Regions from separate parts of the Yersinia intermedia genome, predicted to be linked through region 4. Evidence: predicted binding sites of a transcription regulator. Region 4 holds the regulator's gene; each other region holds the start of a gene.

Region 1 (3,207 bases), 1.0 Mb from region 4:
AGCTATAGATCCAGCAATATTATGCGTAAACCGGTAAGCGGGCGCAGATATCCAGCACTTTCTGTTTCACACGCTCAATGACTGCTTCATCATTGATGTTATCCAACACATCACACATCCAGCCAGCCAGTTCGCGAGATTCCGCTTCTTTGAAGCCACGGCGGGTAATTGCCGGGCTACCGATACGCACGCCTGAAGTCACAAACGGGCTTCTCGGATCGTTAGGTACGCTGTTTTTGTTCACGGTAATATTTGCACGGCCCAAGGCGGCATCGGCGTCTTTACCGGTGATATCTTTATCCACCAGATCCAACAGGAACAGGTGGTTCTCAGTACCGCCAGAAACCACTTTATAGCCGCGATCCTGGAACACTGACACCATCGCTTTGGCGTTTTTAACTACCTGATGCTGGTAAATTTTGAACTCTGGTTCCATGGCTTCTTTCAATGCTACTGCTTTACCGGCAATAACATGCATCAATGGACCACCCTGGTTGCCAGGGAAAACAGAAGAGTTCAGTTTCTTGTACAGGTCTTCATCACCGCCTTTCGCCAAAATCAGGCCGCCGCGTGGGCCAGCCAGGGTTTTGTGCGTGGTAGTGGTAACGACATGTGCATGTGGAACTGGGTTAGGATAAACGCCTGCAGCAACCAGACCTGCTACGTGAGCCATATCCACAAAGAACCATGCGTCGATGCTGTCAGCAATTTCACGCATTTTTGCCCAATCAACGATACCGGAATAAGCAGAGAAGCCACCGATGATCATTTTTGGTTTATGAATTTCGGCCTGACGCGCCAGATCTTCATAATCAATCTGACCAGATTCATCGATACCGTAAGGCACGATATTGTACAGTTTACCGGAGAAGTTAACCGGTGAGCCGTGGGTCAGGTGGCCGCCATGGGCCAGATTCATCCCCAATACAGTATCACCGGGTTGCAGCAATGCAGAGTAAACAGAGACGTTTGCCTGGGAACCGGAATGTGGCTGGACGTTGGCGTAATCGGCACCGAACAGCGCTTTAGCACGATCAATAGCCAATTGCTCAACAACGTCAACGTACTCACAACCACCGTAGTAACGCTTGCCTGGGTAACCTTCAGCATATTTATTCGTCAACTGAGAACCTTGCGCCTGCATAACGCGCGGGCTGGTGTAGTTCTCAGAGGCAATCAGTTCAATGTGCTCTTCCTGGCGCACCACTTCTTGCTCCATTGCATGCCATAAATCTGCATCATAATCGGCAATGTTCATTTCACGCTTTAACATCCGGCTCTCCTGACTTAGCTAACAAGTTATACCTAGTGGGCTACCCGTTTGGGTTCTAGCCCACAGTGTAAACTGTTTTCCCCCCGGTAAGATAGGTCTTGACAGAGGTTTTTACGCAAACGATTGGCTCCAGACGGTGTAAGGCTTTGAGCTGTTCAGACTTCATCCAATGCAACGGAATTATCCTCATATTCAACATGTGATTTTTTCACATTCTGTGAACTAACCCGTAAGAGTAATCGCTTATAAGTAGAATCTACATTTACAAATTAGGGCACAATCTATAAGATGCATTTAAAATGCATGTATTAATTTACACACAATAATACCCAACGTAATTCGCGTTGCAGCAAGGTCGCAAGCAACGGGCTCGTAAAGGCGAAGCCTGTAGATGGGCTAAGTAACGAGAGCAGGCTAACACTGCTGTGGCGCCAAGTACCAAGGGAATAAGGAGCACACCATGCTAGATAACCAAACCATCGCCACCGTTCAATCCACCATCTCGCTACTTGCCGCCACTGGCCCCAAACTCACTGCACACTTTTATGATCGCATGTTCGGGCACAACCCCGAGCTGAAGCACATTTTCAATATGAGCAATCAGTTTAATGGTGATCAGCGTGAGGCTCTGTTTAATGCGATTTGTGCCTATGCAGCCAATATCGATAATTTGGCGGCTCTACTTCCCGCCGTTGAGCGTATTGCCCAAAAACATACCAGCCTGAATATTCAACCAGAGCACTATGCCATTGTCGGTCATCATCTCATCAGTACGCTGGATGAAATGTTCTCCCCCGGCCAGGAAGTGTTAGATGCCTGGGGTAAGGCCTATGGTGTGCTGGCGGATGTTTTTATTCAGCGAGAAAGTCAGATTTATCAACAGGGGGAGGCCAGCACCGGTGGCTGGCGCACCTTGCGCCGTTTTCGCATCATCAAAAAAGAGATGCAGAGCGAGGTGATTTGCAGCTTTGTGTTAGCGCCGCAAGACGGTGGCCCTGTGCTAGATTTCAAACCGGGGCAATATCTGGGGATTTATATTGAAGATGAGCAACTTGAATATCAAGAAATCCGCCAATATTCCCTGACAGCAGCACCCAACGGTAAGACTTACCGTATTGCAGTGAAACGTGAAGAGCAAGGCACCGTTTCTAACTATTTACACCAACAACTGCACGAAGGGGATAGTGTGCGTATCGCTCCTCCTCGTGGCGATTTCTTTCTCGATATCTCACCAGAAACGCCTGTTGCACTGATTTCCGCTGGTGTAGGCCAAACCCCAATGTTGAGTATGCTCAATACCCTTCATGATAAGCAGCATGCTGCATCAATACATTGGCTGCATGCTGCTGAAAATGGCCGAGTACACGCATTTGCCAATGAAGTCGCGGCTATTGCACAGAATATGCCTAATCTTAGCCGCCACGTATGGTACCGCGCGCCCACCGCTCAGGATATTGCCGGTGAGGATTACCACAGCCAGGGGCTGATGGATCTCAGTTCACATCAGTGGCTGGCAGCCGATCCCAATAGACATTATTATTTCTGTGGCCCGCTGGCATTTATGCAATTTGCTGGCCAGCAGTTATTGGCGCAAGGGATCGCACCTGCACATATTCATTATGAATGTTTCGGCCCACATAAAGTCATATAATTATTGAGTTTCTCATGGAGAGGCCGCCGCGCCTCTCCTGCATTTCCGTTCAAAAAACACCTCTAATTATTACGTTTAAATTTGGCGCAATGTGATGTGTATCACATATATCCTGACTCATTATTGCCACGATGATACATTGGACAAGTGTGTCAATATCTATACAACTGAAAATTATCCGTATGGCTAAAATTACCCTCTTACTATTTATTACCCGCTAACATCATTAACTATCGGGTGAAATAAGGCTGAATTGACCTACCATGAGTAAGAAATTCATAAA
Region 2 (3,207 bases), 920 kb from region 4:
GATGCAAACCAGGGTCACGAATCAAATCTTTTTTCACGATATTAGCAGTGACCACCAAGTGACCGATATGTTCAGCAATAACCACCAGCGCCGCAGGCAAGATGGTCAAAATAGCGAACCATTCAAAACGTGGGGTATAAAACGTCGGTAAGGCAAACCAATGGGCCTGACTAATTGGGGTTAAATCAACCACCCCCATCACGAATGACAAAGCATAGCCAACCAACACACCAATCAAGATAGGGATAATGGCGAAGAAGCCACGGAACAGCACCGATCCCAGAATGGTTACCCCTAACGTCACCATTGAAATGATGATAGTGGTTGAATCTACTGTCACACCTTGGGCAGGCAATAATCCGGCCATACCCGCAGCAACGCCAGCTAACTCAAGGCCGATAACGGCAACAATCGCCCCCATCGCCGCGGGCGGGAACAGCACATTCAGCCAACCCGTCCCGGCTTTTTTCACAATCAGCGCCACCAGACAAAACAGCACGCCGCACATGATGAAACCACCCAAGGCAACTTCGTATCCCAAAGGTAATAACAGCAGTACCGGTGAGATAAACGCAAAACTTGAACCGAGGTAAGCTGGGATCTTTCCCTTACAAATGAACAGATAGAGCAAGGTTCCGATACCGTTGAACAGCAGCACCGTCGCCGGGTTAATTTTAAACAGAATAGGAACTAAAACGGTGGCACCAAACATGGCGAACAAATGTTGAAAACTCAGGGGGATCGTCTGGAGCAGCGGTGGACGCTCGCTGACACCGATGGTGCGACGGCTCATTTCTCTATCCTCTTAATGGTGTGTTTAAAAATGATTTTGCTAAAAGTTATTCAAAAAAAAGCCGACTATCGAGTCGGCTATCATCAGTTATTTTGTTCCGAAAATCTTATCCCCGGCATCACCCAAACCTGGGATGATGTAACCGTGTTCGTTCAGGCACTGATCGATGGCGGCGGTATACAGCTCTACGTCTGGATGCGCTTCTTCCAGCGCTTTGATACCCTCCGGTGCGGCAACCAATACCAACACTTTAATGCTCTGGCAGCCCGCCTTCTTCAGCAAATCGATAGTCGCAATCATCGAACCACCGGTTGCCAGCATAGGGTCAACAACCAACGCCATACGTTCGTTGATATCGGCAACCAGTTTCTGGAAATACGGTACCGGTTTTAATGTTTCTTCATCACGATAGACACCCACCACGCTGATGCGGGCACTCGGTATGTTCTCCAACACCCCTTCCATCATACCTAAACCGGCACGTAGAATCGGCACCACCGTAATTTTCTTACCTTTAATCTGCTCAATCTCTACCGGCCCGTTCCAACCCTCGATGGTAACTTTCTCAGTTTCCAGATCGGCGGTTGCCACGTAAGTCAGCAAACTCCCTACTTCAGACGCTAACTCGCGAAAACGCTTCGTGCTGATATCATTCTCACGCATCAAACCAAGTTTATGTTTTACTAGCGGGTGTTTCACCTCAACGATCTTCATTATTTTTCTCCTGGTTAGGCGGTTGACGGCCAAAAAAATCGCGAGATTATACCGCCTTTTTTTTTGAACGCCACAATGAATAGCCTGATTCAGATCAATAGAAAATCAATCTTAAGTCAAGAAAGCTAAAAATCAGCGTGATATCACAAGCTACTCGCAAACGTTTGCCTGCGCTGTTAGAATTATCGCGTTTTATTCCTAATACCCAAAATAATTGGAGTTGCAGGTAGGCAGCAAGCGAACACATCTCGATAAGCTCACTCAAGTAAGTGATTCGAGTAAGTGAACGGTGCTAACCCTGCGGCTTCAAGGATGAAGGGATAAGCTCAAACAGCCAACCGCCGTGGGGACCTCGCAGTGACCAACAAAACCTCTCTCAGCTATAAAGACGCAGGCGTAGATATCGATGCCGGTAATGACCTTGTTGATCGCATAAAAGGTGTGGTTAAACAGACTCGTCGCCCAGAAGTGATGGGTGGATTGGGCGGGTTCGGTGCCCTGTGTGCTTTGCCGCAAAAATACCGTGAACCTATTTTAGTCTCAGGCACCGACGGCGTGGGCACTAAGCTGCGCCTGGCGATGGACCTGAAACGTCACGATACCATTGGTATCGATTTAGTAGCTATGTGTGTCAATGACCTGGTGGTTCAGGGTGCTGAACCGCTGTTCTTCCTTGACTACTTCGCTACCGGTAAACTGGATGTGGAGACTGCCGCCAGTGTGATTACCGGTATCGCCGAAGGGTGTAAACAATCAGGTTGTGCACTGGTTGGCGGCGAAACCGCAGAAATGCCGGGGATGTACCACGGTGAAGATTATGACGTTGCCGGTTTCTGCGTTGGTGTAGTTGAAAAGTCTGAAATCATTGATGGCAGCAAAGTGACACCGGGTGATGCGTTGGTTGCCTTAGGTGCCAGCGGCCCACACTCCAATGGTTATTCACTGGTACGCAAAATTCTGGAAGTCAGCAATACCAATCCTGAGCAAACTCAGTTGGGCGGTAAATCACTGGCTGACCATTTGCTTGAACCGACCAAAATCTACGTTAAATCCATTCTCAGCCTGATTGAGCAGCTTGATATTCATGCTATTGCTCACCTGACTGGCGGCGGCTTCTGGGAAAACATCCCACGGGTATTACCCGCAGGGACTCAAGCGGTTATCGACGAAGCTAGCTGGCAGTGGCCCGCGGTATTTAGTTGGTTGCAACAAACCGGCAATGTCAGCCGCCACGAAATGTATCGCACCTTTAACTGCGGTGTCGGCATGGTGGTTGTGCTCCCAGCAGAACTGGCTGATATTGCCGTTGAGTTACTGACTGCATCCGGTGAGAAAGCCTGGAAAATCGGTGTGATTGCTGCGGCGACTGACGGTGCAGAGCAAGTCATCATCAATCCATAACATTGCTGACTCAACCTGCAGCTTCAAGTACGAAGGGTATATGAAAAAGATCGTGGTTTTGCTCTCCGGCCAGGGCAGTAATCTACAAGCGTTGATCGACGCCCAACAACAAGGGCGTATTTCAGGCACCATCAGTGCCGTATTCAGTAATAACCCTGATGCTTATGGGTTGGAACGTGCTGAATTGGCGGGTATTCCCCACCATGCAGTGGATGCCAAGTCCTATGCTGACCGCGCCAGTTTTGATTTGGCATTGGCGCAAGCCATTGACCACTATCAACCTGATTTACTGGTGTTAG
Region 3 (3,207 bases), 2.2 Mb from region 4:
TACTGAATATAAATCCGTATCGTTTTATGCGCTTGGTGCAGTCGTACTGGCGATCACTGGGGTGGAAGCCTTATATGCAGATATGGGTCATTTTGGTAAATTCCCTATTCGTTTAGCCTGGTTTACCGTGGTTTTGCCCTCATTAGTACTGAACTATTTTGGTCAGGGCGCGTTATTGCTGAAAAATCCTGAAGCCATCAAAAACCCCTTCTTCTTATTAGCCCCCGACTGGGCATTGATTCCGCTGTTAATTCTGGCAACCCTGGCGACCGTTATTGCCTCGCAGGCGGTTATTTCCGGTGTATTCTCGCTCACCCGGCAGGCGGTTCGCCTGGGCTATTTACCGCCAATGCGGATTATTCATACCTCCGAAATGGAGTCTGGCCAGATATATATCCCGGTCATTAACTGGACTCTCTATCTGGCGGTGGTATTGGTTATTGTCGGCTTCGAGCGTTCCAGTAACCTGGCGGCCGCGTACGGTATTGCCGTAACCGGTACCATGGTGATAACCAGTATTCTATTCTGCATCGTGGCATTGAAAAACTGGCACTGGAATCGGGTATTTGTCGGTGCCTTACTGGTAATTTTGCTGATTATCGATGTCCCGATGTTCTCTGCCAATGCGTTGAAATTGTTCTCCGGTGGTTGGTTACCAGTGTCACTGGGGCTGGTGATGTTTATCATCATGACGACCTGGAAAAGTGAACGTTTTGGTTTGCTACGTCGTATGCATGAACACGGCAATTCACTGGAAGCGATGATTGCTTCATTGGAGAAATCACCCCCAGTGCGGGTTACTGGTACTGCTGTGTATATGTCGCGCGCAATGAATGTCATTCCTTTCGCGCTGTTGCATAACCTTAAACATAATAAAGTGTTGCATGAACGGGTTGTGCTACTGACATTGCGAACTGAAGATGCGCCTTATGTGCACAATGTGAATCGGGTTACTATCGAGCAACTCTCCCCGACGTTTTGGCGGGTGGTGGCCAGTTATGGTTGGCGTGAAACACCGAATGTGGAAGAAATCTTCCATCGCTGCGGTCTGGAAGGTTTGCCATGCCAGATGATGGAAACCTCATTCTTTATGTCCCATGAGTCGCTAATCCTTACCAAGCGGCCGTGGTACCTGTTCTTGCGCGGTAAGTTATTTATTGCGCTCAGCCGGAATGCGCTGCGTGCAGCAGATCAGTTTGAGATCCCACCGAATAGGGTAATCGAGCTAGGAACGCAGGTAGAGATTTAACCTGAAAGGCCGTTATGATTAACGGCCTTTTTTGTGCCTACTATTCCTCTTTTCCCAATGTGCAGCGAAACGTTTCGATGGCGATCACAATTTTATCAAATTGGATTTGCCTTCTGCTGCTATTTTTCTAAACTCAGTATCAGCGAAACGTTTCGCTGTTGGAGTAGAAAATGAAAAAAGGCGCATTACTTAATTCTGATATTTCCGCTGTTATCTCCCGCCTGGGTCATACCGATCAGGTTGTGATAGGTGATGCGGGGCTGCCAATACCGGCAACCACCACACGTATCGATCTGGCACTGACACGAGGCGTCCCTGGATTTCTTCAGGTTCTTGAGGTGGTAACGCAAGAAATGCAGGTTGAAAGTGCAGTCTTAGCGGAGGAGATCGTTAAAAATAATCCGCAACTCCATGAAGCGTTACTCGCACAACTATCACAACTTGAGCAACACCAGGGAAACCAAATTGTTTTGCGTTATATCAGCCATGAGGCTTTTAAAGAGCAAACCAAACAAAGCCGGGCAGTGATCCGTAGCGGGGAATGTTCCCCCTTTGCTAATATCATTCTCTGCTCCGGCGTAACCTTCTGAGGCATTTATGCAACCTTTGCTGCAACTTAAAGGAATTGATAAAGCCTTTCCCGGCGTTAAAGCACTCTCCGGTGCCGCACTGAGTGTCTATCCTGGCAGGGTGATGGCACTGGTAGGCGAAAATGGCGCCGGAAAATCGACCATGATGAAAGTGCTGACCGGCATTTACAGTAAGGATGCTGGCAGCCAGTACTTTATGGGTAAAGAAGTGGTGTTTAATGGCCCAAAAGATTCGCAGGAAGCGGGCATTGGCATTATCCATCAGGAACTTAACCTGATCCCTCAATTAACTATCGCAGAAAATATCTTCTTAGGGCGTGAGTTTGTTAATCGTTTTGGCGGCATCGATTGGAAAAAGATGTATGCCGAAGCCGATTTACTGCTGGCGCGCCTTAATATCAGTTACAGCAGCCATCGGCTGGTGGGCGAGCTTTCCATTGGTGATCAGCAAATGGTGGAAATCGCCAAAGTGCTGAGCTTTGAATCCAAAGTGATCATTATGGATGAGCCAACCGATGCACTCACCGACACTGAAACCGCCTCTCTGTTTAATGTGATTAAAGAACTAAAAGCGGAAGGTCGCGGGATTGTTTATATCTCTCACCGGCTAAAAGAGATTTTTGAGATTTGCGACGACGTCACAGTATTCCGTGATGGGCAATTTATCGCCGAAAAACCGGTTGATAGTCTGACTGAAAACGCACTGATTGAGATGATGGTGGGCCGTAAGCTGGAAGAACAGTACCCGCGCTTGAATATACCCCGTGGTGAAAAGCGTTTGCAGGTCAAACAGCTCTGCGGTCCGGGCGTGAAAGATGTCAGTTTCACTTTATACAGTGGCGAAATTTTAGGGGTTGCCGGTCTGATGGGGGCTGGTCGCACCGAGCTGATGAAAATCATCTATGGCGCGCTACCGCGTAAATCAGGTTTTGTGATGTTGGATGGCCGCGAAGTTGTAACCCATTCACCACAAGATGGCCTGGCAAATGGCATTGTCTATATTTCCGAAGACCGTAAACGGGATGGTTTAGTACTCGGAATGTCAGTTAAAGAAAATATGTCTTTGACTGCGTTGCGTTATTTCAGCCGTTCAGGTGGTTCGCTTAAGCACGCTGAAGAGCAGCAAGCGGTATCGGATTTCATTCGTTTATTTAATATTAAAACGCCTTCCATGGAACAACCGATTGGTTTGTTATCCGGTGGTAACCAGCAGAAAGTGGCTATCGCACGCGGTTTAATGACCCGGCCTAAAGTGCTGATCCTTGATGAACCTACCCGTGGTGTTGATGTTGGGGCTAAAAAAGAAATTTACCAGTTAATCAACCAATTCAAACAAGAAGGGCTGAGCATCATTTTGGTTTCCTCTGA
Region 4 (3,207 bases):
TTAAAAATTTTGATAGCAAATTTGTGATGGAAAAGGTGAAAAACAATGTGGTCTGAATATTCACTGGATGTGGTGGACGCAGTAGCCCGTACCGGGAGTTTCAGTGCTGCTGCGCAAGAATTGCACCGCGTGCCGTCTGCGATTAGTTACACGGTGCGTCAGTTGGAAGAGTGGCTGGCCGTCCCGCTGTTTGAACGGCGTCATCGCGATGTGGAATTAACCGAAGCGGGTGTGGTTTTTATTAAAGATGCTCGCGATGTTATCAAAAAAATGAATAACACACGCCGCCAATGCCAACAAGTGGCGAATGGTTGGCGTGGGCAGTTAAATATAGTGATAGATAAAATTGTTAAGCCACAGCGTAGTCGCCGCTTAGTGTTGGATTTTTATCGACATTTTCCTGATATTGAGCTGCGGGTACGCTATGAAGTCTTCAACGGTGTGTGGGATGCGCTGGTGGAGGGGCAGGCGGAAATGGCCATAGGTGCTACCCGCGCGATCCCCGTCGGTGGGCGATTTGTTTTTCGCGATATGGGTTTTTTAAGTTGGCATTGTGTGGTGAGCATCGATCACCCTTTAGCCCGGTTAACTGGGCCACTTAGTGATAATCAGTTACGGCCTTATCCCTCACTCTGTCTGGAGGATACCGCCCGCAACCTACCTAAGCGTGACACCTGGACTTTAGCTAACCAGCAGCGATTGGTGGCTCCAGACTGGGCAACGGGAATCGACTGCCTGTGTGCGGGGTTATGCATTGGAATGGTACCAGCGCACATGGTGTCGCCGTTGATTGAACAAGGGAAGTTAGCGGCATTGACGTTGGTAGAACCGCTGCCCGATAGCCCATGTTGTTTGGCGTGGCAGCAGAACAACCACTCGCCCGCATTGGCCTGGCTACTCGAGTATTTGGGTGACAGTGTCACGCTGAATGCTGAGTGGCTGAAAGATGACGGTGAATTATCATTCAATGAGCAAGAGGTGATTGCGCGAACTTAGCACCGGTAGCGTTGCATGCTACCGGCGAAAGAGCATTAACGGCGGTAGTCGCGGAACGGGCCATCGGCAACGGAGCGGCGCTCAACCAGTTTAGGATGTACCTCAATGGTCTGCGGATCTTCACGTTTGCTGACAATACGATCAAGTAACATGGCAAAGGCGGTTTCACCCAAACGCTCTTTTGGCTGGTGAATCGTGGTCAGTGCTGGCGAGAAATAGCGAGCATTACGCACATTATCATAGCCGATCACCGAAATATCTTGTGGTACCCGTAGGCCCAACTCATCAGCAGCACATATTGCACCCATGGCCATAATATCGCCGCCACAGAATACCGCTGTTGGGCGATGCTTTTGTGTCAGAATTTGATGCATTGCTTTATACCCGGATTCAGGCTCGAAATCCCCTTGCACCACCCATTCATCACGCAGTGTGATATTGGCCTCTTCCAACGCTTTCAGGAAGCCCTGATGGCGACCACCACCGGTATTACGGGCTAACTGACCAGGGATAGCACCAATGTCACGGTGACCGCGCTCAATCAGGTAACGGCCCGCTAAATAGCCACCTTCAAAGGCGTTATCAATAATAGAGTCAGTAAAATCGCCACGAGCCGTACCCCAATCCATAACGACCATTGGGATATTACGATAATCCTCTAACATCCCTAGCAGTTGTTCAGGATATTCTGAACACATCACCAGCAGCCCATCGACACGTTTTTGCGCCAACATCGCCAGATAGGCTTTTTGTTTGTCCAGATTATTATGAGAATTACATAAAATCAGGGTGTAACCCTTGCTGTAACAACTGTTTTCGACGGCTTCAATCACTTCAGCAAAATAAGGTGCTTCACTGGATGTTGCCAGCAAACCAATTGATTTGGTGTGATTGACTTTCAAACTGCGAGCCACAGCGCTGGGCGAATAATGCAGTTCTTTAATGGCAGCCCACACGGCAGCCTTCGTGTTTTCGGCGACGAAACGAGTTTTGTTGATAACGTGCGAAACGGTGGTGGTGGACACACCCGCGTGTTTGGCCACATCTTTAATCGTTGCCATAAAAAGAATGACTCCTAAGCTTACCGGTTACAGTAGGGTAAGTATTATGTTAATCGTTTGCCTGCAATACTCGAAAACCACTCAGACACAAACACGATATTAGGCTGGGAAGTTGAATCAGCGGGTTGTCTGAAAGTATTTATTGGACGTTATTAGTCGGTATGCAGTTATGAACTGCGAATTTTGTCTGATCTGGAGGAAAAGTGAAAGGGGTAATCAAAGTTATAAAGTGCGTAATGAGCACAAGATTTTTTTTCTGAACTGTGGGAAAATAATTTAACACACTAACTATGTGCCTTTATCTTACTACAAACTAACCGGCTAAGGAGTTTTTATGGATACCAATCTGAAAATGTCGCTGATTACGACTGTTGGTGCGCTGGCGATGATTATTGTCTTTAGCTTCGTGGCAGTAATGAATTAATTGAGCCGCTTGCCGGTGTGAAGTGATAAGTAGGGCGGGTAAACCCGCCCTTAATTATTGTTACGAGTAATGCGCCGGTCTGTTGTCGCCGTATCAGGCTAAATTTTTCTCAACGAAAGACCAGTTAACCAGTGCCCAGAAGTTCTCCAGGTATTTTGGTCGCGCATTGCGGTAATCAATGTAGTAAGCATGTTCCCACACATCGACAGTTAACACCGGTTTATCAGTGGTGGTCAGTGGTGTTGCTGCATTAGATGTACTGACAATCGCCAGCGTGCCATCTGCTTTTTTAACCAGCCAGGTCCAGCCAGCGCCAAAGTTTTTTACTGCCGCATCAGTAAACTGTGCTTTAAATTCAGCAAAAGAACCAAATGACTGATTAATAGCATCGGCAACCTTACCCGTAGGTTCGCCACCACCATTAGGTGACAGGCAATGCCAGTAGAAGGTGTGGTTCCAGACTTGGGCCGCATTGTTAAATACCCCACCATTAGAGGTTTTTACAATCTCTTCCAACGTCTTACCCGCAAACTCCGTGCCTTTAATCAGATTATTGAGGTTAACCACATAGGTGTTGTGATGCTTACCGTAATGGTATTCCAGTGTTTCAGCTGAAATGTGGGGTTCTAGCGCATTTTGCGCATAAGGTAATGCCGGTAATTCAAAAGACATAGCTCTCTCCTTTCGGGGTTGCTCAGGGTGTTTGCTCCTCAAATCACATCAATT

What was found. The regulator PurR, encoded in region 4, represses purine synthesis genes. The targets are predictions, from matches to a motif close to CANGCAAACGTTTGCNTG.
Region 1: glyA (serine hydroxymethyltransferase) is a predicted target of PurR. The motif match lies at 1,386-1,403, and genes of this name have one in related genera.
Region 2: purM (phosphoribosylformylglycinamidine cyclo-ligase) is a predicted target of PurR. The motif match lies at 1,661-1,678, and genes of this name have one in related genera.
Region 3: rbsD (D-ribose pyranase) is a predicted target of PurR. The motif match lies at 1,390-1,407, and genes of this name have one in related genera.

The regions. Positions count from the first base shown of each region.
Region 1 covers NZ_LR134116.1:1,199,574-1,202,780, reverse strand. The annotation lists gene glyA (serine hydroxymethyltransferase) at 20-1,273, opposite strand; gene hmpA (NO-inducible flavohemoprotein) at 1,734-2,924, shown strand; gene yhfZ (GntR family transcriptional regulator YhfZ) at 3,188-3,207, shown strand, end outside.
Region 2 covers NZ_LR134116.1:1,292,950-1,296,156, reverse strand. The annotation lists gene uraA (uracil permease) at 1-793, opposite strand, end outside; gene upp (uracil phosphoribosyltransferase) at 881-1,507, opposite strand; gene purM (phosphoribosylformylglycinamidine cyclo-ligase) at 1,865-2,908, shown strand; gene purN (phosphoribosylglycinamide formyltransferase) at 2,949-3,207, shown strand, end outside.
Region 3 covers NZ_LR134116.1:4,734,212-4,737,418, forward strand. The annotation lists gene kup (low affinity potassium transporter Kup) at 1-1,249, shown strand, start outside; gene rbsD (D-ribose pyranase) at 1,420-1,839, shown strand; gene rbsA (ribose ABC transporter ATP-binding protein RbsA) at 1,847-3,207, shown strand, end outside.
Region 4 covers NZ_LR134116.1:2,212,493-2,215,699, forward strand. The annotation lists gene punR (DNA-binding transcriptional activator PunR) at 46-996, shown strand; gene purR (HTH-type transcriptional repressor PurR) at 1,032-2,057, opposite strand; gene cydH (cytochrome bd-I oxidase subunit CydH) at 2,392-2,481, shown strand; gene sodB (superoxide dismutase [Fe]) at 2,575-3,153, opposite strand.